DNA from 3 places in the Alitiscatomonas sp. genome. Region 1 is predicted to be linked to each of the others. Evidence: a T-box and tRNA genes for the amino acid it is inferred to sense, from the RefSeq annotation. Region 1 holds a T-box; the other regions hold tRNA genes.

Region 1 (7,334 bases):
GACCTGCACCAGATCCCGGAGATCGGGGGAGACCTGCCGGAGACCAAGGCATATGTAATAAAGAAGCTGACAGAAATGGGGATCCCATTTACTGAAAATAAAAGCGACAGCGGCCTTATGGCTGAGATCCGGGGAGAAAAGCCGGGAAAGACCATTGCCCTCCGGGCCGATATGGACGCCCTGCCCATCCAGGAGGCCAATGAGGTGGAATATATCTCCCGGCATGAGGGGATCATGCACGCCTGCGGCCATGACGCCCATACGGCCATGCTCCTGGGAGCAGCCAGGGTATTGAGTGAAAATAAGGAACGGATCCCAGGCACAGTCCGCCTTTTATTCCAGACCGATGAGGAGGGCTCCAGAGGAGCGGAGCGCACCATAAAGGAAGGCGGGATCCAGGGGGCGGACGCAGTGTTCGGCACCCATATCGGGACCATACTTTCTAAAGACATTCCGTCGGGAACCATGGTATGCACGCCGGGCTGCTGTATGGCGTCCTTCGATAAATTCGTGATCCGGGTAAAGGGTAACGGCTGTCATGGCTCCACACCGGAAAAGGGCGTGGACCCCATCAATATCGCTTCCCATATTGTGATCAATCTCCAGGAGATCGTTGCCAGAGAGATCGCGGCCACGAAGCCGGCAGTGCTGACCATTGGCCATATGGAGGCCGGGTTCGCATACAATGTGATCCCATCGGAAGCTCTGATCGAGGGGACCATCCGTGCCCTGGAGGAGGACGTCCGCCAGGAACTGGCCAGACGGATCAAAGAGGTGGCGGAGGCCACGGCCAGGACCTTCCGCGGTGAAGTGGAGTATGAGATGATCTGGGGAGCTCCGCCGGTGATCAGCGATCCAGAGATGGCGGCTCTGGCAGCAGACTGTGCAAGAGAGGTGGTCGGGGAGAGCCGCGTCATCGACCGTGTGGACGCGCCCAACATGGGAGGCGAGGACTTTGCCTATTTCCTCAATCAGGTGCCGGGAGCCTTCATGTTCTTAAGCTCCTCCAACCCGGAAAAGCACACCGACATCCCCCATCATAACCCCAGGTTCAATGTGGACGAGGATGTGCTCTGGATCGGATCGGCCATGTTTGTAAAGATCGCGGAAAGATTTCTGGAAATGGAATAAAGGAACAGAGGCTGCTGCCTTATTTGCCCAGCAGCAGCTTTACGATCAGTACCACCACCACGCAGATCATCACAGGCCGGATGATCTTTGCTCCGTTTTTCACGGCAAAGCCTGCGCCGATGTAATTTCCCAGGACGTTGCATACGGCGCAGGGAATGCCGATGGCAAAGGGAACGTTTCCAGAAAGTATATAGCTGATGAGGGCGGTATAGTTGGAGACGATCAGGACCATCTTTGCATTCCCGGAGCTGGTGCGGATATCATAGTGGAACAGGAATGTAAAGAGCAGCATGGCGATGGTGCCGCCGCCGGGACCGTAAAGGCTGTCGTAAAGGCCGATGGTCATACCGGTGATCAGGGCCATGAGGATGTTCCGCGCTGTCAGAGGCTGCTCCTTTGCCGTATAGCTCCAGGCGTTTTTCACGAAGATCACCAGAACGGCGGTCAGGGGCAGCAGTACCATGAGCATGGACCGGATCTGGGCGTCGGTGAGGTAAAAAATGATCCGGGTGCCTAAAAAGGAGCAGAGGAACGAGGAAACGGCGCTGACAGCTGTGATCTTAAGATCCAGACAGCCGCTTTTAAAGTATTTATATGCGGCGGCGGTGCTTCCGAAGGCACATTGGAACTTATTGCATCCATATACGTAATACATGGGCATTCCGCACATCATATAGGCCGGCATGGCAATGAGTCCGCCGCCTCCGGCGATGGAGTCGATGAATCCGGCAACAAACAGCATGGGACAGAGCCAGATCAGATTGTGAACGTATTCCATAGCAGTAAAAATCCCCCTTGTGGTTTTGTTTTTTATCATTTGTGCCTTACCATCATAAACTGGTTCATGGAAATAGTCAAATGATTTTGGATCCATCATCAGACCGGGCTTTTGGGGGAGCAGCCTGGGACCGGAAGGAAAGGAGGCTGAAGGCGTGAGCAAAGGACAAAAGAGGATGGCCGCGATCTTTCTGTGTATCATGGGGATCGTGGGGACGCTGATGGCCTTGAAGCGGTAGGGGCTCCCGGAGGGGCCGGAACAATAAAGCACCTTCCTCCGCCGCTATGACGAAGGGAGGTGCTTTTCTGCACGGACAGCCTGATAAACTGGAATTGTCAGTTTTTATTTATTAATCTTATTAATAGTATCCACTCTAATGGCGTTCCTTAGATCAGATAAATATTTTGAAAAGTCCACTTTGTCATCTGCATAAGTTAAATTCAATGTGAATTCGTTTTCAGACCAGGTTGATATATCAGATAAATTATGTTGAATCAATGCTTCTAAGCTATCTATTGCCTTGTATATTTTTGATTCAATCGATTGCCTTTCTTCCATTTCTTTATACAGTGTTTTCATTTCCACTTGAGTAGCTTCTGGTAATGATTCAACCCATTCATTAAGCAAATTTTCTTCTGTACATTCATGCTCTTTTGTTTTCGTGAAAGCGGGAATATCTCCTGTAAAGCATTCTCCCAAATCGTGAATGATACACATTTGAATTACTTTATTCATGTCGGCATTTGGGAATTCGTTCTTCATAAAAAAAGCCATTACAGTCATCATCCAGCTATGTTCTGCCACACTTTCATGTCTTCCTTTTGATGTGTAACAATGTCTGGTTGTATCTTTCAATTTTTCTGCAATAATTAATGCATTTAATAATTCTTTTACTTCCATGTTTCCCTCCCATACAAATTCTGGTTTATTGTCCATCCTTATTTTATCATATTTGTATGCCTCCCTCAATATACAGTGAGATCAGCAAAGCTGGGAGCCATCCGTACAAAGGCAGGCAGGTGCAATGGATTCCGGCACTTGACAGAAAAACCGAAATATGATACATTAAATTCCAGTTCAAAAACTTAGAAGAGGAGCAGTAGGGACGGAATGGGATCCAGAGAGCCGCTGGGTGGTGCGAAGCGGTTTCCGTGAAATTCTGAACTCGCCTCGGAGTTGCATGCTGAAGGGGATTTTTTAGTCTCTGGGTAGGCAGAGCCGGTCCGACCGTTACCAGGAAATGAGTGCGTGAAAGCCCAGGGCCTTCACGAAATAGAGTGGTACCGCGTGTGAATCAAGCCCCACGTCTCTATGAAGGATAGAGACCTGGGGCATTTTTGTTTCACTGGGAAGTTCCGTTCCCGGCGAGGCGTATACACTGGTGATCCGTACCAAAGGAAATGGAGGAAATCGTCATGGCACAGTACAACCATGCCGCCATTGAGAAAAAATGGCGGGAAAACTGGGAAAAGAATCCCATCAACGTAAACGATGGAAAAAAAGAAAAATATTACTGCCTGGATATGTTCCCGTATCCGTCCGGCAGCGGCCTTCACGTTGGCCATTGGAGAGGCTATGTGATCTCTGATGTGTGGAGCCGTTACCAGCTTTTAAAAGGAAAATATGTGATCCATCCCATGGGCTGGGATGCCTTCGGCCTTCCGGCTGAAAACTACGCCATTAAAATGGGCGTGCATCCGGCCAAATCCACAGCCGCCAATGTGGCCAACATCAAGCGCCAGATCGGTGAGATCGCAGCCATCTATGACTGGGATATGGAGGTCAATACCACAGATCCGGCCTTCTATAAATGGACCCAGTGGATCTTTGTCCAGATGTTCAAAAAGGGCCTGGCTTATGAAAAGGAATTCCCCATCAACTGGTGCCCGTCCTGTAAGACCGGTCTGGCCAACGAGGAAGTGGTCAACGGCTGCTGCGAGCGCTGCGGAACTCCGGTGACGAAAAAGAACCTGCGTCAGTGGATGCTTAAGATCACGGCCTACGCAGACCGGCTGTTAAACGATCTGGACAAGCTGGACTGGCCGGAAAAGGTTAAAAAGATGCAGACCGAGTGGATCGGAAAATCCTACGGCGCAGAGGTGGAATTCCCTGTGGAAGGCCGGGATGAGAAGATCACAGTCTACACCACACGCCCGGATACATTACACGGGGCTACCTTCATGGTACTGGCTCCGGAGCATAAGCTGGCAAAGGACCTGGCTACTGACGAGACCCGGGAGGCCGTTGAAAAATATATTTTCGATGCTTCCATGAAATCCAACGTGGACCGTCTCCAGGATAAGGAAAAGACCGGCGTGTTCACAGGAACCTACGCCATCAACCCCTTAAACGGCGCAAAGGTCCCCATCTGGCTGTCTGATTATGTGCTGGCCGATTACGGTACCGGCGCCATCATGTGCGTACCGGCCCACGACGACCGTGACTTTGAATTTGCAAAGAAATTCAATATCCCGATCATCCAGGTCATCGCCAAGGACGGAAAAGAGATCGAAAATATGACCGAGGCCTATACGGAAGCCTCTGGTACCATGATCAATTCCGGCGACTGGAACGGCATGGAGTCCTCTGTCCTTAAAAAAGAGGCGCCGGTGATGATCGAGAAAATGGGCATCGGAAGAAAGACTGTCAACTATAAGCTCCGTGACTGGGTATTCTCCCGGCAGCGTTACTGGGGAGAGCCGATCCCCATCATCCACTGCCCCAAGTGCGGCAACGTTCCGGTTCCCGAGGACCAGCTTCCGCTGACACTGCCCGAGGTGGACAGCTACCAGCCCACAGGCACCGGGGAATCTCCTCTGGCAGCCATCGACTGGTGGGTCAACACCACGTGTCCCTGCTGCGGCGGTCCGGCCAAGAGAGAGACCAACACCATGCCCCAGTGGGCCGGTTCCTCCTGGTATTTCTTACGGTATGTGGACAGCAAAAACGATAAGGAGCTGGTATCCAGGGAGAAGGCAGACAAGTATCTTCCGGTGGATATGTACATCGGCGGCGTAGAGCATGCGGTGCTCCATCTGCTTTACTCCAGGTTCTACACCAAGTTCCTGTATGACATCGGCGTGGTGGATTTTGACGAGCCCTTTAAGAAGCTGTTCAACCAGGGTATGATCACCGGAAAGAATGGCATCAAGATGAGTAAATCCAAGGGCAATGTGGTATCTCCGGACGATCTGGTAAGAGACTACGGCTGCGATGCGCTGAGAATGTACGAGCTGTTCGTGGGTCCGCCGGAATTAGACGCCGAGTGGGATGACCGCGGCATCGAGGGCGTTTCCAAGTTCTTAAAGCGTTTCTACAACCTGGTCCTTGACAATAAGGACAAGGATGTGAAGGAAACAAAGGAGATGCTGAAGCTGCGCCATAAGCTGGTCTACGATATTGAGACCCGGTTTAACCAGTTCAGCTTAAATACAGTGATCTCCGGCTTTATGGAGTACAACAACAAGCTTTCCGAGCTGGCAAAGAAAGAGGGCGGAATCGACAAGGAGACCTTAAAGACCTTCGTGATCCTGCTGGCTCCCTTTGCTCCCCACCTGGGCGAGGAGCTGTGGAGAGAGCTTGGCGGCACAGACAGCGTATTTCATGCCACATGGCCGGAATGCGACGAGGAGGCCATGAAGGACGATGAGATCGAGATCGCTGTCCAGATCAATGGAAAGACCAGAGGCGTGATCATGGTTCCCGCCGAGATCTCCAAAGAGGAGGCCATCGCGGCAGGAAAAGAGGCTGTGAAGGATAAGCTCACAGGCACCATTGTGAAAGAGATATACGTTCCCAGAAAGATCGTAAACATTGTGCAGAAATAATTAAAAAGCATAAAGAGGGGCTGCTGCAGAATCCTTTTGCAGCGGCCTCTTTGCGTCTGTCCATGGAGGTTTATATTTTCTTATGCATAACAGGGAAAATGTTACAAAAATACTGGACTTTTTGTTAAGAAATTGTGTATAATGATTACAAAACAGAAAGATGCGAGGATGACCCATGAGTTTTTTGGAGGCGGTAAATGAGAAATACGGGGAACTGAGCCCGGTACAGAAGCGGATCGCAGATTATATGTATAAATATCCCGATGAGGCCTGCTTTTATTCGCTGCGGGAAATGGCAAACGCCCTGGGGGTCACAGAGGTGACGGTCCTCAGGTTTGCGAGAAAGCTTGGCTTTGACAGCTATGTGGATATGAAAAAGAATCTGCGGGACCATCTCCAGGCCAGGCTCCTGGGAAACGAGACTCTGAGACCTGCCAGTGCCCACAGCATGACGGGAACCAGGGAGCTGGACCATGAAGCCATGTTTAAGGAATTTGTGGCCAACGAGCTTCAGGTGCTTAAAAATACATATTCCCAGTGCGGGCTGGAGCAGGTGCTGACGGCAGTATCCCTGATCCGCCAGGCCGGCACGGTCTATGCCATTGGAAACGAGCTGGCAGCAGTGGGGACGGCGTATCTGACCCGGAGGCTCATGACCATCGGGATCCGGGTGGAGGATCTGGGGTCCCAGAGCCGCGCCCTCTACATCGATCACCTGATCCATGCAGGCCCGGAGGATGTGGCAGTGATCTTCAGTAACCCAGGGTACGCAAAGCATGTGGTGAATACAGTAAAATATCTCAATGAGAAGCGGGTGCCCCAGATCGTGATCACCGATAAGATCTCATCGCCGGTGGCTGCCTATGCAACGGTGGTGCTCACCTATGATAACCATGACCTCTATTATTACAACTCGGTCCTGGGTTTTTTCTCGCTGACCAATCTGATCGCATATTTTACAGCTGTCGGCAGCCCGGAGGATACCACCCGGCTGCGGAACCAGATCCTGGAGGCCCGGGAGAGCATCGGTACCATCTCCATGTATAAGGATTCCAGGGGAAGAGATGGAAAATAAGGCTGTTTAAAATGTGGCAATTTTGTGGTAGACAGGATTTGACAGTGACATTTCGTGGAAAGTATGGTAATATGGTCGGGATGGGAGGAGATTTTTATTTATGCATAAGCGTTTATATACATCACTTACAGCCGTGACAGCCCTGGTTTTATCTGCGGTCCTCATGGTCCCTGCTTTCGGTGCGGTGAAGGAGCAGGCAGTGGACACGATCCTTCTGGAGCCGGAGACTCTCTGGGAGGATGAGGTGCCGGTGGATCTTTCATGGAAGACCCAGCAGGATAAGGGCCGCTGGATCGACGAGATGGGCATTGCAGGCGATTCAAAAAGCCTGATCCTGGTGATCAATAACCTGGAGACGGAGAGCAGTGAGGAGATCCCTGTACAGACCCGGAACGGGAAAAGGGCCCAGTCCTCCAGCCGTGAGCTGGCTGGAAATTCCCGCCTCTTCTATTATTCCAGATGTGCGGACGGAGGCTGGAGAGAGGTTTTTGCCGTCAACTGCTATATTTCCGGAGGCTCCGGA
Region 2 (7,334 bases), on a different contig from region 1:
GCACTGTGACGATCAACGGCGGCGAATTTCTGCGCTCAAAAGTAGCCACCGACAACCGGTACTACGTGATTGATAATCAGGGGACCATGGAGATCAACAATGGATACGTCCATAGCAGTGAAGGCTGGGGGACAGGAGGATCTTCCCTGATACGAAATGGCGGAGGGGATACTGCTTCCCAGTTAACGATTAATGGCGGAGAGTTTCAGCAGGATAATTTCATTGTCATTAAAAATGATGATTTAGGAGTTCTTAATATTACAGGCGGAACGATCACCTCTAAAAATGACCAGGCAGTCCAGAACTGGAGCCAGGCATCCATTACAGGAGGCACTCTGGACGGTGCCATCAGAACGTCCACATGGAGTTCTGAATATGAAAACAGTAAAACCGTAATTGGCGGAACTGCTGTGGTAAACGGAAATATCCTTGTGCTTCAGGACAGCAGCTATAATGGAGAAAGGATCCCGGAGCTGGAAATAACCGGCGGAAAGTTTTCCGGAGGCTGGCAGGTGAAGGAGAACAGTAAGGTCACCATTACAGGAGGCAGCTTCTCCAATGCCCCATCCTGGATTCCCAGCGGATTCAGTCTGGTGGAGACCACAGACTCCATCTACAAATATACAGTTTTAGAAACGGACAAGGTTATGATTTCCCTTGCCGAGGATAGCATTGTTCTGGGCTACAATGACACAAAGAGCCTGTCTGTGGCAGAGGTAGTTCCATCCAACGCCAGGATCCGGTGGGAGGTTACGCCCAGCAACGCATCTGTCACCGTGGATGAAAACGGCAAAGTCTCCTCCAAGGCCCAACCCGGAGAGGCTGTGGTAGCAGCTGTGGTTGCTGGTACGGATGTGTCGGCAGAATGCTCTGTGACAGTAGAAAAAGGAAAAGTCGGGTTATCCGGCGAGATTCCCATGACCCTGGGTGTGGATTCCAGCAAGAAGCTTTCTGTGGCATATCCCACAGGAAAGCCCGCAGTATTCACCTCCAGCAACGCTGAGGTAGCCACGGTTGACCAGAATGGAACTGTTACTGGCAAAGGAATGGGTAAAGCTGTGATCACAGCCAGCGTGGAAAACTACGAGGACGCCTCCTGTGAGGTAAAGGTGGTTGGAAATGTTGAATTATCTGATTCTGAGCTGACTCTTAAAATGGGGGAGACAGAGGAAGAGACCCTGACTCTTGTATACCCGGAGGATGAAGACGCAGAAAAGGCCGTATGGGCCTCCAGCAACGAAAATATTGTGACCGTGGAAAACGGTATGGTGAAGGCAATGGCTGCCGGAACCGCCAGCATTACCGTTTCCATTGCCGGAATTACGGAGTATGGAACGGACGTATGCAAAGTAACTGTTGAGAAGGCTGACGAACCGAAACCGTTGGAAAAGACTCTGACCTTAAACGCGTCTTCCATCCGTATGGAGACCAAGGGCTCATTTCAGTTAAAGGCTGAGGCCTCCCCGGCAGCAGAACTTACCTGGAAGGCAGACAGCGATGTGGTAGCAGTGGATAAAAACGGTCTGGTTACCGCCGGTGAAAAAGCCGGAAGCGCAGTGGTCACCGTATCTGCCAGATATGAGGACGGAAACGTAAAATCTGCAGGCTGTGAGGTTCTGGTATCCGAAGAGAAAGGTGATGCCGAGGGTGCAGGGACCACTGTGGAGAGCCAGTTAAAGGATGCTGACCAGATTACCCTGAACATTCCGGCCAGCCTGGAACTTTCTGAAGAAGAAAGCCGGAAGGCCGCAGAAGAAAAGAATACAAAGGTCGAAGCTGCAGAAGCTGAAATACTGGCGAATCCGGAGGCTGCAAAGGAAGCCAGGGGACTGGTGGATTCTGTGAATACAGAGAGATTGGTGGAAGACGGAAAGAATGCCGTGCTCAGCGTAGGCACTACATTAAAGGATATGGAAATGACAGTAGAAAAAGCTGCCGACGGTTCCATTGTGGTACGTCCTTCCAAGGTAGTCTTTGAGGCTTCTGTTTTCATGGACGTGTACGGCGAAGACGGGTCCCTGGAAAAATCTCATGTGGAGCTTTCCAATTCGGATTTCAACAGACATGCAGCAATTACATTCCGCCTGTCTGTCCCCTCCAGTGTTAACGGACGGTATGCCCAGGTAAAACATATCAGTGAGGATATGGGAACCAGCACGATTTCCAACTGCCGGATCCAGAATCCGGGCACTGCCAGCGCATATATTGAACTGACAGTAAACCATTTCAGTACATTTGAACTGACCTTCACAGAGGATCCGGTATCCACCGGAGGAAGCGGCAGCAGTAGCAGCGGTGGCGGCCGGGATTATGTGGATCCTTCCAGATGGCTGAAAACTGGAAAGTGGGTACAGGATTCCAATGGCTGGTGGTATAAAAATGCCGACGGCACCTATCCGTCCAATGGCTGGAGCTGTCTTATCTGGAACAATAAGACCCAGTGGTATCATTTCAACGCCCAGGGCTATATGGATACCGGCTGGTATCTGGATACAGATGGAAGGTGGTATTTCCTTCATAACGTATCGGATGGAAACCAGGGACATATGTACACCGGGTGGCATGAGATCTCTGGCAAGTGGTATTATTTCCACGAAGCAGCAGGCGGTCCTGCTGGTTCTCTGGTAACCGGTGGAGTTACTCCCGATGGATATCAGGTGGACTCAAACGGTGTGTGGATCCAGTAATCTTTCAAGACAACCACACAGGTCATTCCGGGGAGCGGTTCAGTCCGCTCCCTGGGTCCTGGTTTTTCTAAAATGAAGTCTGTTCAGCAAAATTTCCCTTGCAAATCTTCAAAACCTATGATAGACTTATATTCGGTTTTGAACCGATGCCGGCATGGCGGAATGGCAGACGCATCAGACTCAAAATCTGACGGGGGCAACCTCGTGCCGGTTCAAGTCCGGCTGCCGGCACTGCCAGAAAGGGCGCTGTACGCAAGGGAAATTTCCTGTGTACAGCGCCTTTTTTGTATTTTTCCATAAACCATCCGGGAGAACCGAACTCCCAGATGCCATCTGCCCTAGGAGGAAGAGGATCAGCCTGTTTCTTCCGTCATGCGGCTGCTCCGCACATACCGGTCCAGGGAGGTTTCCAGAGAACCCTCCAGGGCAATGAGCAGATACCGGGTCAGCTGCTCCTCGGAGGATTCCATATCGCTCTGGATCCAGCCGATCATGATCCCGGAAACCGCTTCCAGGTAAAACGCAGCCAGAAAATCCAGGTAATCATCAGGTACCGCCCGCCCACGGCACAGCTCCCGCAGCCGGTCATGCATCATTCCGGAAATGTCCTCCACGCAGATCCGCCGGAAGGAATCGCCCCCCATGCTGCTCAGGGCAGACTTACACACCGCAGCATTTTCCTTTAAATACCGGATCAGATTCTGGATCCACGCCTCCAGGGTAGGGCACCGGGACCGGTCGGCAAACAGCTTCTCGAAATCCTGCCGGAAGGTCCAGGCCAGCAGATCGTAAATATCCTGGAAGTGGTAATAAAATGTGTACCGGTTAATACCGCAGTCGTCGGCCAGCTCCTGTATGGTAATGCGGCCCAGATTTTTTCTCGTCATCAGCTTTTTCAAAGAGGCCGCCATCTGTTCTTTTCTGTGCAGGGACAATTCGTTTCGTTTCATATACTCTCCATTATCGTGATCTTTTTTCCGTAAACGCACCACAATTATATCAAAATGTGTAGATTTACACAAGTGACGAATATTGTGTATGGGAAGTTTTCAGCGTTTGATATATAGTTTTGTACATTGAAACAACAGACCAGACAGAGGAAGGAGCAGATAGAAATTATGGAAGACAACAGACAGAAACCGGGCTTCTTTGTCCGGCTGGCAACTCTGATCGTGGATAAAAGAAACCTGTTTTTCCTGCTGTATACAGCAGGGATCATCTTCAGCCTTATTTCGCAGGGCTGGGTCCAGGTGAATAATGACATTACCGATTATCTGCCGGAGGAGACAGAGACACGGCAGGGTCTCCAGCTGATGGAAGACGAGTTTACCACCTTTGGCACAGCCCGGGTCATGGTCTCTAATATTACATATGAAAATGCGGAGGAGCTGAAGGATGTGATCGAGGCCATCCCAGGTGTTTCCTCTGTGACCTTTGGCGATCAGGTGGACGAGGATGAAAATACCATCGACGCCGATGACCGGGACGACTACTATAAGGATTCGGCCGCCCTGTATTCCGTGACCTTTGAGGGAGAGACCGACGATCCTGTCAGTGAAGAGGCCATGGTGCAGTTAAGGGAGACCTTAAAGGATTACGACCTTTCCATTTCCTCCGAGGTAGGAGAGGACGGGTCTGCAAGGCTTGAAAAGGAAATGCAGAGCATTCTTGTGGTGGCCGCCATCACGATCCTTGTGGTGCTCTTCCTGACCTCCAGGACTTATGGAGAGATCCCGGTGCTGCTTCTGACCTTTGTGGCAGCGGCTCTCTTAAATAAAGGAACCAACTATCTTCTGGGAGAGATCTCCTTTATTTCTGATTCCATCGCCGTGGTCTTACAGCTGGCCCTGGCCATTGACTATGCCATTATCCTGTGCCACCGGTTCAGTGAGGAGAAGGAGACGGCAGATACCCGTACAGCCTGTATCCTGGCCTTAAGCAAGGCGATCCCGGAGATCTCCTCCAGCTGCCTGACAACTCTGGCTGGCCTGGCTGCCATGATGTTCATGCAGTTCGGCATCGGCATGGACCTGGGCGTTGTCCTCATCAAGGCTGTGCTTTTCAGTATCCTCTCGGTATTTACCTTAATGCCGGGGCTTCTTGTGCTGTTTTCCAAGCTCATTGAAAGGACCCCCCATAAGAGCTTTATCCCGAAGATCACCGTCTGGGGGCGGTTTGTGACCAGTCTGAAATACATCACTCCGCCGCTGTTTGTAATCGCCTTTGCCGCCGCCGCCTATCTGGCTGGAAACTGCCCGTATTCCTACGGCACTAATACAGTGAAAACTGAAAAGAAAAATGAAACGGAGATCGCCAGGGAGAATATAGACAACGTTTTTGGAAGCCAGAATACCCTGGCAGTGGTGGTTCCGGCCGGGGACTATGAAACAGAGGAGCGGCTTTTAAAACGTCTCAGCGCCTTTCCCCAGGTGGACACAGCCCTGGGCCTGGCCAACGTGGAGGTAAAGGACGGGTATGTTCTGACGGACGCCCTGACGCCCAGACAGTTTTCCGAGCTGACGGATATGGATATGGAGATCTGCCGCCTGTTCTATAAGGCCTACGCTGCCGACCGGGAGGAATATGTGCGGATCATCAATAATATTGATGTTTTCAAGGTCCCCATCATCGATATGTTCCAGTTTTTATACCAGTATGTGGGCGACGGGTATCTGGACCAGGGATATATCACCCTGGACGACGATACCAGAAGTGATCTGGATGACCTGAACAAACAGATCAATGACGCCAAGGAGCAGCTCCAGAGCGAAAAATACTCCCGGATGCTCTTAAATCTGGCTCTGCCGGAGGAGGGCCAGGAGACCTTCGCGTTCCTGGATACCCTCCATGAGGTGATCGGAGGCTATTATCCGGCCGGAAGCTTTTATCTGGTGGGCAATTCCACCAGCGATTATGACCTTGCGTCCTCCTTCTCCCACGACAATACGCTCATCAGCGTCCTGACCATCGTATTCGTGATCCTGGTGCTTTTATTCACCTTCATGTCCGTGGGCCTTCCGGTACTGCTGATCCTGGTGATCCAGGGAAGCGTGTGGTTAAACTTTTCCTTCCCCACGCTCCAGAACAGCCCCGTATACTTTTTAAGCTATCTGATCGTCAGCTCCATCCAGATGGGCGCCAACATTGATTATGCCATCGTGATCTCCAGCCGCTACCAGGAGCTGAAAAATAAGATGCCGCGGAGAGAGGCCATGATCGAAACGCTGAACCTGTCGTTCCCCACGGTATTCACCTCCGGGACCATCATGGCCTCCGCAGGTATCTTCATCAGCAAGATGACCACGGATCCGGCCATTTACGCCGTAGGCCTGTGCATCGGCCGCGGCACCATCATCTCCATGCTCTTAGTCATGGGGATCCTTCCGGGCATTCTGCTTTTAGGAGACACCATCATCGACCGGACCACCTTCAATATCAAATATCCGGCCATCGTCCAGACCACAGAGGCCGTGGGCATGGTACGGCTGGACGGGCGGATCCGCGGCACAGTTTCCGGTAAGATCGACGCCGAGGTCCACGGAGTCCTAATGGGAGACGTTTCCGCTGTGATCTCTGCCGGAAATCCGGATGCGGTGAAGGCCATCGGGGAGCTGCCGGATGGAGAGGATCCCGGCAGCCTGGAAGAAAAGCCAGATGAAAACGAGAAAAATACGGAGAAAGGAGAAAATGACCATGAAGCATAAAGCAAAAAAAATATCGGCAGTGATCCTGTCCGCCGTCCTGGCAGCTTCCTCCTTTTCACCCATTCCCGCCTATGCGGACGGCGAAACGGTCCAGATCTCCAGCGCCGAGGATTTTGCCGCCTTTTCAAAAAACTGCACCCTGGATTCCTGGTCCAGAGGAAAGACCATAAATCTGACGGCTGATATCAGTCTGGCCGATACAGACATTTCTCCTGTGCCGATCTTCTGCGGTACCTTCAACGGAAACGGCCATACCATTTCCGGCCTGGATCTGGACGGAGGCAACTCCTACCAGGGACTGTTCCGGTTTGTGGCAGAGGATGGCGTTATAAACGGACTGACCGTCTCCGGCACTGTGTCGGCGGACGGCGCCCAGGAGTATGTGGGCGGGATCGCAGGCAGCGTCCGCGGCATTGTACGGGACTGCAGCTTTGAGGGCGTTATCGACGGGACCATGTATGTGGGCGGAATTGCAGGCATCACAGAAAAAACGGGCCGGATCGAAAACTGCCGGGTCATCGGCATGGTCCAGGGAGAAAAATACATCGGGGGCATCACCGGACGGAACGACGGCTCCATTTCCGCCTCTGTAAACCATGCACGGATCAATCCCCTGGCCGGAGGGCTCAGCGCCAGTCTGGAGGAAGAGGCACCGGCTGATGTGAAGGACACGGCGCTGGACCGGACAGAAAGCACTCTGGAAAATGCCAGAGATACGGCTGAGGTATCCCAGGATACGGGAGGGATCGCAGGCTTTTCCAATGGAAATATCTTAAACTGCACCAATGAGGGCGCAGTGGGCTATCCCCATGTGGGCTACAACGTGGGCGGCATCGTGGGGCGTACCAGCGGCTACCTGTCCGGCTGTACCAACAAGGGAAAGATCAACGGCAGGAAGGATGTGGGCGGCATTGCCGGACAGCTTGCCCCCGATATCCAGCTG
Region 3 (7,334 bases), on a different contig from region 1:
GCAGATTTTCCGCCTTCTGGTCCTTCATATGAACGCCGCCTTATTATCCATTTCCTTATGATATGAGGCCTCCGCCCATATGGTCCGGCCCCGGATCAGGCAAAAAATGCAAACTGCTGCATTAATAGCATGAATACAGGGATCGTCACCATGCTGATCAGGGTAGTGACCGTGATCACCGTACAGGCAAATTCATAGTCACTGTCATACTGTCTGGCCATAATGCCCATCTGGGCCATGGCCGGCATGGAGGACAGCATGAAAAATACCTCTTTCATCTCCTTCGGCACCGGAACCAGATTTAAAAATACCACGCAGGCCGCAGGCACCACCACAAACCGCATGGCCAGGGCCGCGTAAAGGTCCCGTCCCAGGGTTATGGTCTTCAGATCCATATTGCGGATCACGCTGCCGATGAACACAAGGGCCAGGGGCGAGGTCACCTGGGAGATCATGGACAGTGGCTTTAATACGAAATCCGGCACCTGGATCTCAAAAAATACTGCCGCCATGCCAAGGGCCATGCCGATGATCGGCGGGGACGCCAGCTTCTTTAATCCTGCCAGTGCGCTCCCCTCTCTGGCCGCCTCTGACTTCCCATCCTTTCTCAGGAGCCAGATCCCCACGGTCCAGAACAGCAGTGTGCTGGCGATATAATAGATCACGCCGATGGAGGTGATCCCCTGGCCCCACAGAGCCTGGATCACAGGAAAGCCGATGAACACCACATTGGGAAAGCCGGAGGCTGCCACAAAGGTATATCTCCTTTTGCCGTCCACCTTTAAAAGCACCCCCATAAGCGCCGCCAGGGCCAGGCACAGAAGGATCAGTCCGAAGGTCACCGGAAGCTTTGACACCAGGGAGATCAGCGACTCCCTGGTCCCCACATCCTTATATATGTTATAAAACATATAAAACGGGATCGTAGCCTCCACAGTAAATTTGGATAAGAAATCCATTCCCTGCTTTCCAAACCACGGTTTCCCGGCAAAATAAAAGCCCGAAGCGATCAGCGCCATCAGGGCAAATACACTTTTTATCGAATCCAGTACCATGCTTTCCCCCCTAAAGACTTTATCTGCTGCGTTTCCTTCCCCTATTTCAGGAATCCATTGACGATCTGGGCTTCCGCTTCTTCTTCTGTCAGTCCCAGAGTCATCAGCTTAATGATCTGGTCTCCGGCGATCTTTCCGATGGCCGCCTCGTGGATTAGGGCCGCATCCGGATGGTTTGCCGTGATCTCCGGAAGAGAGCTGATCTTTGCTTCGTCCATGATGATCGCATCGCATTCCGTATGACCGGCACACAGGCTATTGCCCTGAAGATTGGAGTAGAAGGACTGGTGGGACTGATCCCTGGCCACAGACCGGGAAATGATGTTGGCACTGGAATTTTCCCCGTCCAGACAGACATCAAACCGGCTTTCCGCATCCTGGTGCCCATGGGTCATGAGACGCTCCTGGACCACCAGCTTGGCCCCGGCTGCCAGATGGGCCACCGTATCCCTCTTTGTGGAGTCCACGCCCTTGATCTGGACGCTCTCCATCTCCATATAGCTTCCCTCATCCATGGTGATCTCCGTCCGGGGATTCATGACCCGTTCCCCTTTTCCGTCTCCATCACCGTAATGCTTTTCCACATATTTAAGCTTCGCGTTCTTTCCCACAAAAAAACGGTGGATGCCGTCGTGGCGGGATTCCATATCGCCGCCGTTGTGGATCCCGCAGCCGGCGATGATGGTCACATCCGCATCATCTCCCACAAAAAAATCGTTGCACACCGTTTCATTTAAGCCCGTCTGGCTTAAGATCACCGGAATATGCACGCTCTCCTTTTTCGTTCCCGGCTTAATGTGTACGTCGATGCCCTTTCCGTCCTCTCTTGTGACGATATCGATGTTGGCCGTCGTATTTCTTCCAGCCATCTGGCCGTTGGCCCGGATATTATAGGCCCCCTCCGGTACCCCGTGCAGGTCGGCCACCTTTTCTAAAAGCGTCTGTAAGATCTTATCCATGTTTATGCCTCCCTCCTGTAAAACTGACATCCGGAAGGCGCAGAGGCCGTTCCCAGAATCTCCGGCAGGATCTCATCCCTGGTCCCATGCTTTAAGATAGAGCCGTCAGAGATCACCACGATCTCGTCCGCGATCTCCAGGATCCGTTCCTGGTGGGAGATGATCACGATCGAGCCATTGGTGGTCTCCCGCATTTTCTCAAACACCTGGATCAGGTTCTGGAAGCTCCAGAGATCGATACCGGCCTCCGGCTCGTCAAACACAGAAAGCTTTGTGCCCCGGGCCAGGACGGTGGCGATCTCGATCCGCTTTAATTCTCCTCCGGACAGGCTTCCATTGACCTCCCGGTTGATATAATCCTTGGCGCATAATCCCACCTCGGACAGATATTTACAAGCGTCTGCGGCAGAAAGGTCCTTTCTGGCCGCCAGGCGGATCAGATCCAGCACATGGACCCCCTTGAAGCGCACCGGCTGCTGAAGGGCAAAGCTGATCCCCAGGTTGGCTCTTTCTGTGATGGTCTTCTCTGTAATATCCTGGCCGTCAAACAGGATCTTCCCGGAGCGGGGCTTCTCGATCCCCATGATCATCTTAGCCAGGGTCGATTTTCCGCCGCCGTTGGGCCCCGTGATCACAACAAATTTATTTTCACCGACCGTCAGGCTGATATCCTTTAAAATCTCCTTTTTCCCCTGGCTTTCCGACACGCCAAAGGAAATATTCTGCAATTCTAACATAATTCCTCCAGATTGTATGTTTCCGTATTTTTACACGCCTGTTTATTATAAACCATTTTCCAAGGAAATACTATCCCATATGGAAAATTTTGCAGACGTAAGAAGGAAGCCTGCCTGCGGAGTCTCTGTCTGCTGCAGGACGCCTTCCCCATGACGCAAAAACGCCCCGGGAATCTCCCGGAGCGTCCTTATTATTCTTCCTGTTACTGGGCTGCTGTGATCATATTTACAACATCTGCCATAGCGCCTGCATCCGACATAGTGCAGCTGGTGGCTAAGATCACCATAAAGCTCTCCTGCTTTCTGCAGTAGAAAGAGGTCTGGTTCTGTTTGCCCTTCTTATTTGTTCTGGTGATGGAGACCCTGGAATAGTTCTGGCCGCCTACGGTAACGGTCTCAACGGCACCCACCTGGCCAGTCTTGCCCTTTTCAGCGTTTCCTAACTGTGCTGCGAATGTGGCCGCATCCATCTCCGGCATCTTTGCCATATTGGCGTAGTAGATCTCCAGCTCACCAAAATCTGTGCTCATGGAGAAATCATAGGTCACCTTGGGATTTCCAATGGTGCCGTAAATATCGTCGGAGAACAGCTCCTCTGCTTCAACCTCTGTATTGGTGGAGCCGATCACCTGGGGAATGCGGATATTGGACCATGTGTTTGTAAACACGCCGCCGCTTAATTTTCCCTTGGGTGCTGTGGGAACAGGGGCTACCCAGCTTCCATCCTCATTGAAGGAATAGGATACGCCGTCGATCACTCTTGTCTGGTTTGCTACCATAAGACCCGTCTCCGGATCTGTGTAGAACCATACCTCATTTCCGCGGCCGTCTCCGCCCTCTGCCTTGATCCAGCCCTTTACGGTATTTCCCTTTCCATCGTAATACACCCAGTTGGAGCCCTGCTCGGTCCAGCCGTATAACATGGATTCCGTATCTGCGGCTCCCTCTGTGGTCTCCGCCGGAGCAGAATTCCGGATGCTTCCGTCCTCTTCCACAACCACTGCGTCTGCAAATGCAGAGATCACGTTCATGCTCCCCAGGGCTGCCGTTGCTGCTGTCAGTAATAATACCTTTCTTAATTTCATATAAACCTCACTCCTGATTTTTATTTTCATTTCTGTTCTGATTATACTAGAAGTTTCCGGATAACGCAAGCCGGAACCAGTGGAAATACTAGGTTTTAAAGGAATCTTAAGAATCCTTACCCTTTCTTTTCATTTTTTCAGTTCTCTTGAAAACCGGCGTCTCTATCCGCTATAATATCTTTATAAAAAACAAGGAGATGATCGTATGGAATTTACCACCACCACTGATTATGACATGAAGACTCTGACCGCCATGGCCAGAGCCCTGCGGAAAACCGTAAGGAAAAAGAGGAGCCGCCGCGCCCATATCTTTGGATGGATCGTGGTCCTTCTGGGAACATTCCTTCTCCTTCCTCCGGCGGGCAGCTCCTTTTCCATTAATGGAAGGACGCTCCTTACACTGTCGGCTGTCCTCGCCATCCTCTTAACCTTTTTCTTTGAGGACAGGCTCAACGGCTATTTCGCCAGAAAGCGGCTGCTTCCCGGTACAGAATCAGCCGTCTCCGTCTTTAAGGAGGACTCCTACCATACGGAAACCAGAAGCGGGCAGACAGACTGGCCCTATGACCGGATTGCAGCCATTGCTGAGCTTCCGGACTATTTTATCCTGATACTGGGAGAAAACCATGCCCAGGCCTACGACAAGGCCAGACTAAAAGGCGGGATGCCGGAGGAATTTTCCCGTTTTCTCGAAGCCAGGACCGGACTTTCCATTGTCCGGATCTCCTAATACAAAAACAGCCTCCCTTTCTGGGAGGCTGTTTCCGTTCTCTGTTCGTGCAGGAGGAGGGACTTGAACCCTCATGGTATTGCTACCACACGGACCTGAACCGTGCGCGTCTGCCAATTCCGCCACTTCTGCATTTCCTTTTCTGCCGTTTTTCTCACTCGGCACGTATTATTTTACACATTTTTTTCAAAATGTCAAGCTTTTTTCTTTTCTTTTTTTTACTTTTTTTGCCAGTACAAGTACGCATAAATTCATCCGCCTCCAGCAGGTCCCTTTTCTGCTCCGAGCGGATCCTCAGAAGACGTTTTTGTATAAAGGTCCACTCTGTCCAGAATACAAAAAACCTGCTCCCTTCTGGAAACAGGTTTCTTTGTCAGTGCAGGAGGAGGGACTTGAACCCTCATGGTATTGCTACCACACGGACCTGAACCGTGCGCGTCTGCCAATTCCGCCACTTCTGCATTTCTTCTCTGCCGCTTTGTTTATATCTCTCAGCGACATGTTGAATTATATTATAAAACTGTCATTTTGTCAACAACTTTTTCAAAAAAATATTTTTTAAAAAAATTCAAAAAAGTACTTGCCAAATCCTTCAGGCTGTGGTATATTATAACACGTCGGTGAGAGCTGAACAACAAAAGCTCAGAACGATACGCGGAAGTGTCGGAACTGGCAGACGAGCAAGACTAAGGATCTTGTGGTGGTTACATCGTGTGGGTTCAAGTCCCATCTTCCGCATAAAGCCTGGATTCGTAAGAGTCCAGGCTTTTTGTTTTTCAGATCCGCTCCCGCTCCGCAGCATACCTTCAAACAAAAATCAGCCTGGCAGGAAGCGTGTTTTGACGCATGCCCAGCCAGTCTTTTCATTTCCCTCTTTTAAAAAGTCACACTTCTCCACACCATCTCCCCGGCCTTTACCGTAAGCACTGGTTCATAGATCAGATCCCCCTCCCGGAATTCCGCATCTTTATTGGAAAACGGCCGGTCGCCGAATACATTCCGCCTCCGGCAGGGCCGGAATACAGCGATATCCGCCTGTTTTCCAGGCCTCAGACTCCCAATCTGGTCCGAAAGCCCCAGGTTGACTGCGTTTTTCCAGGCCGCAATATGGATCAGCGTCCCAAAAGGGATCCCGAGGCAGCTGTATTTGGAGAGCTGCATGGCCAGATTAAAGGCCGTCGGCCTGAGATGCATGCTGAGCCTGGTGATATCAGTTCCCAGAAAATCTGGATAAAATCCCTCTCCGATGGCCGGCTCCGCTACCTCGAAGGAAAAGTGGGCCCGGGCATCCGCCGCCTCAAACAGGATCCCCTTTTCCCGCGCCGCCTTTACGGCGTCCGAGACGGCGCCTCGATCCAGGATCGTTGGTCCGGTGTTCTGATACATATGGGTAACGATATCCCCAGGCCGGAGGACAGAAAGAACTTCTTCTATCGGTGCCGGCGGGTCCGTAATATGGACCATCAAAGGAACCCCCGTCAGCTCCGCAATCTCCACCGCCCGCTTTAAAGGATCCATTCCCAGATCTCCCACGATATTCCGGCTGATCCGGATCTTAAGTCCCGCAAGCTCATTCCCGTACCGCCGGAACAGCTCCCGGATCCCCTCCGCGTCCATATGGTGCGGATCCACATCCTCCATGGCCTCCGGAAGGCTGGAAAGCCCCCCGGTGCTCACATGGATGTAAGGGCAGACAGCCAGCTTGGACGCACGGATCCAGGGCCGGTATCGTTCATAGGTCCCGCAGCCCGTGCTCCCGGCATCCACAGCCGTTGTGACTCCAGAACCAAAGCAGGCGGCCTCTCCAGAGATCCCTATGGACGCCATGGGATAGATATGGGTATGGTGGTCCACCAGTCCCGGAGTCACATAACAGCCTGTCGCATCGATCTCGCTGACCGCCCGGTCGCAGATCCCCGGCTCTGCCTTCCGGATCCTGCTTCCTTCGGCCAGGATATCCGCCTGGACCATGGTCCCGTCCTCCGCGTTCACGACCGTTCCATTTCTGATCAGCAGTGTATCCATCTTCTTCTCCTCTCTCAGGCTGCCCTTATCTCTGGTAAACGCCCCGTTCCAGGACCTTTCTCAGGGATTCTGCCCGTTCTTCCAGAAAGGCTGGCCATTTTCCCTCATCCACAAAAGGCCGGTAATCATTCCGATCCTCCGAGATCCTTTCCAGCATATCTGAATGGGATGGATGGCTGGGTGTGCAGATGTCCACATGGATGGACTTCATCTCCTCGCAGCCCCGGAAAAAATCCTCCTGGAGAGACAGGGGAAGGCGGACCTTCTGAAGATAGTCCGTATTCATGGTATTGATCCCTACGCCTCCGTGCATGCCCCATACCACCGTTTTTCCCTCCTCGTCCTTCATTTCTACAAAAAACGAAGTGGTTCCCGGCGTGTGGCCAGCAGACAGTCTGGTGCGGATGACCACATCCCCCATGACAATGGGCGTTTCATCCTCATAAAAGCAGTCTGTTTCATAAGGAACGATGGCAAATCCCGTGTCGCTCATATCCGCCTCCGGGCGGTGACGCCATTCCTCATCCTCTCTGGACAGCCATACCTTTGCTCCCGTCAGCTCCTTTAAGGCCCTGGCCGCCCCGTCGTGGTCCATATGGGCATGGGTCAGAAAAATATGCTTCAGATCCTTTGGATCAAAGCCCAGGCGGTGGATGGAATCGATCAGAAGATACAGATCCTCCATCACTGTCGTATCGATCAGCGCCAGCCCCTCGCTGGTCTGGATCAGAAAGCTCCCTACC

Evidence for each region. The T-box of region 1 lies ahead of leuS (leucine--tRNA ligase). A T-box ahead of a tRNA ligase gene usually reads a tRNA of that ligase, here a tRNA-Leu.
Region 2: it encodes a tRNA-Leu, which carries the amino acid that the T-box ahead of leuS (leucine--tRNA ligase) is inferred to sense. The anticodon was not compared.
Region 3: it encodes a tRNA-Leu, which carries the amino acid that the T-box ahead of leuS (leucine--tRNA ligase) is inferred to sense. The anticodon was not compared.

The regions. Positions count from the first base shown of each region.
Region 1 is NZ_JAXXBR010000062.1:1,234-8,567, forward strand. It holds gene WIH05_RS04755 (M20 family metallopeptidase) at 1-1,131, shown strand, start outside; gene WIH05_RS04760 (sulfite exporter TauE/SafE family protein) at 1,151-1,909, opposite strand; gene WIH05_RS04765 (HD domain-containing protein) at 2,252-2,809, opposite strand; T-box leader at 2,987-3,223, shown strand; gene leuS (leucine--tRNA ligase) at 3,325-5,736, shown strand; gene WIH05_RS04775 (MurR/RpiR family transcriptional regulator) at 5,912-6,811, shown strand; gene WIH05_RS04780 (hypothetical protein) at 6,912-7,334, shown strand, end outside.
Region 2 is NZ_JAXXBR010000107.1:9,253-16,586, reverse strand. It holds gene WIH05_RS11345 (Ig-like domain-containing protein) at 1-2,687, shown strand, start outside; tRNA gene WIH05_RS11340 (tRNA-Leu) at 2,836-2,918, shown strand; gene WIH05_RS11335 (TetR/AcrR family transcriptional regulator C-terminal domain-containing protein) at 3,041-3,637, opposite strand; gene WIH05_RS11330 (MMPL family transporter) at 3,806-6,391, shown strand; gene WIH05_RS11325 (hypothetical protein) at 6,381-7,334, shown strand, end outside.
Region 3 is NZ_JAXXBR010000054.1:5,922-13,255, reverse strand. It holds gene WIH05_RS03875 (S8 family peptidase) at 1-28, opposite strand, end outside; gene WIH05_RS03870 (AEC family transporter) at 96-1,055, opposite strand; gene WIH05_RS03865 (SufD family Fe-S cluster assembly protein) at 1,097-2,014, opposite strand; gene WIH05_RS03860 (ATP-binding cassette domain-containing protein) at 2,017-2,751, opposite strand; gene WIH05_RS03855 (hypothetical protein) at 2,955-3,836, opposite strand; gene WIH05_RS03850 (YcxB family protein) at 4,042-4,566, shown strand; tRNA gene WIH05_RS03845 (tRNA-Leu) at 4,615-4,698, opposite strand; tRNA gene WIH05_RS03840 (tRNA-Leu) at 4,944-5,027, opposite strand; tRNA gene WIH05_RS03835 (tRNA-Leu) at 5,221-5,304, shown strand; gene WIH05_RS03830 (amidohydrolase family protein) at 5,443-6,591, opposite strand; gene WIH05_RS03825 (MBL fold metallo-hydrolase) at 6,617-7,334, opposite strand, start outside.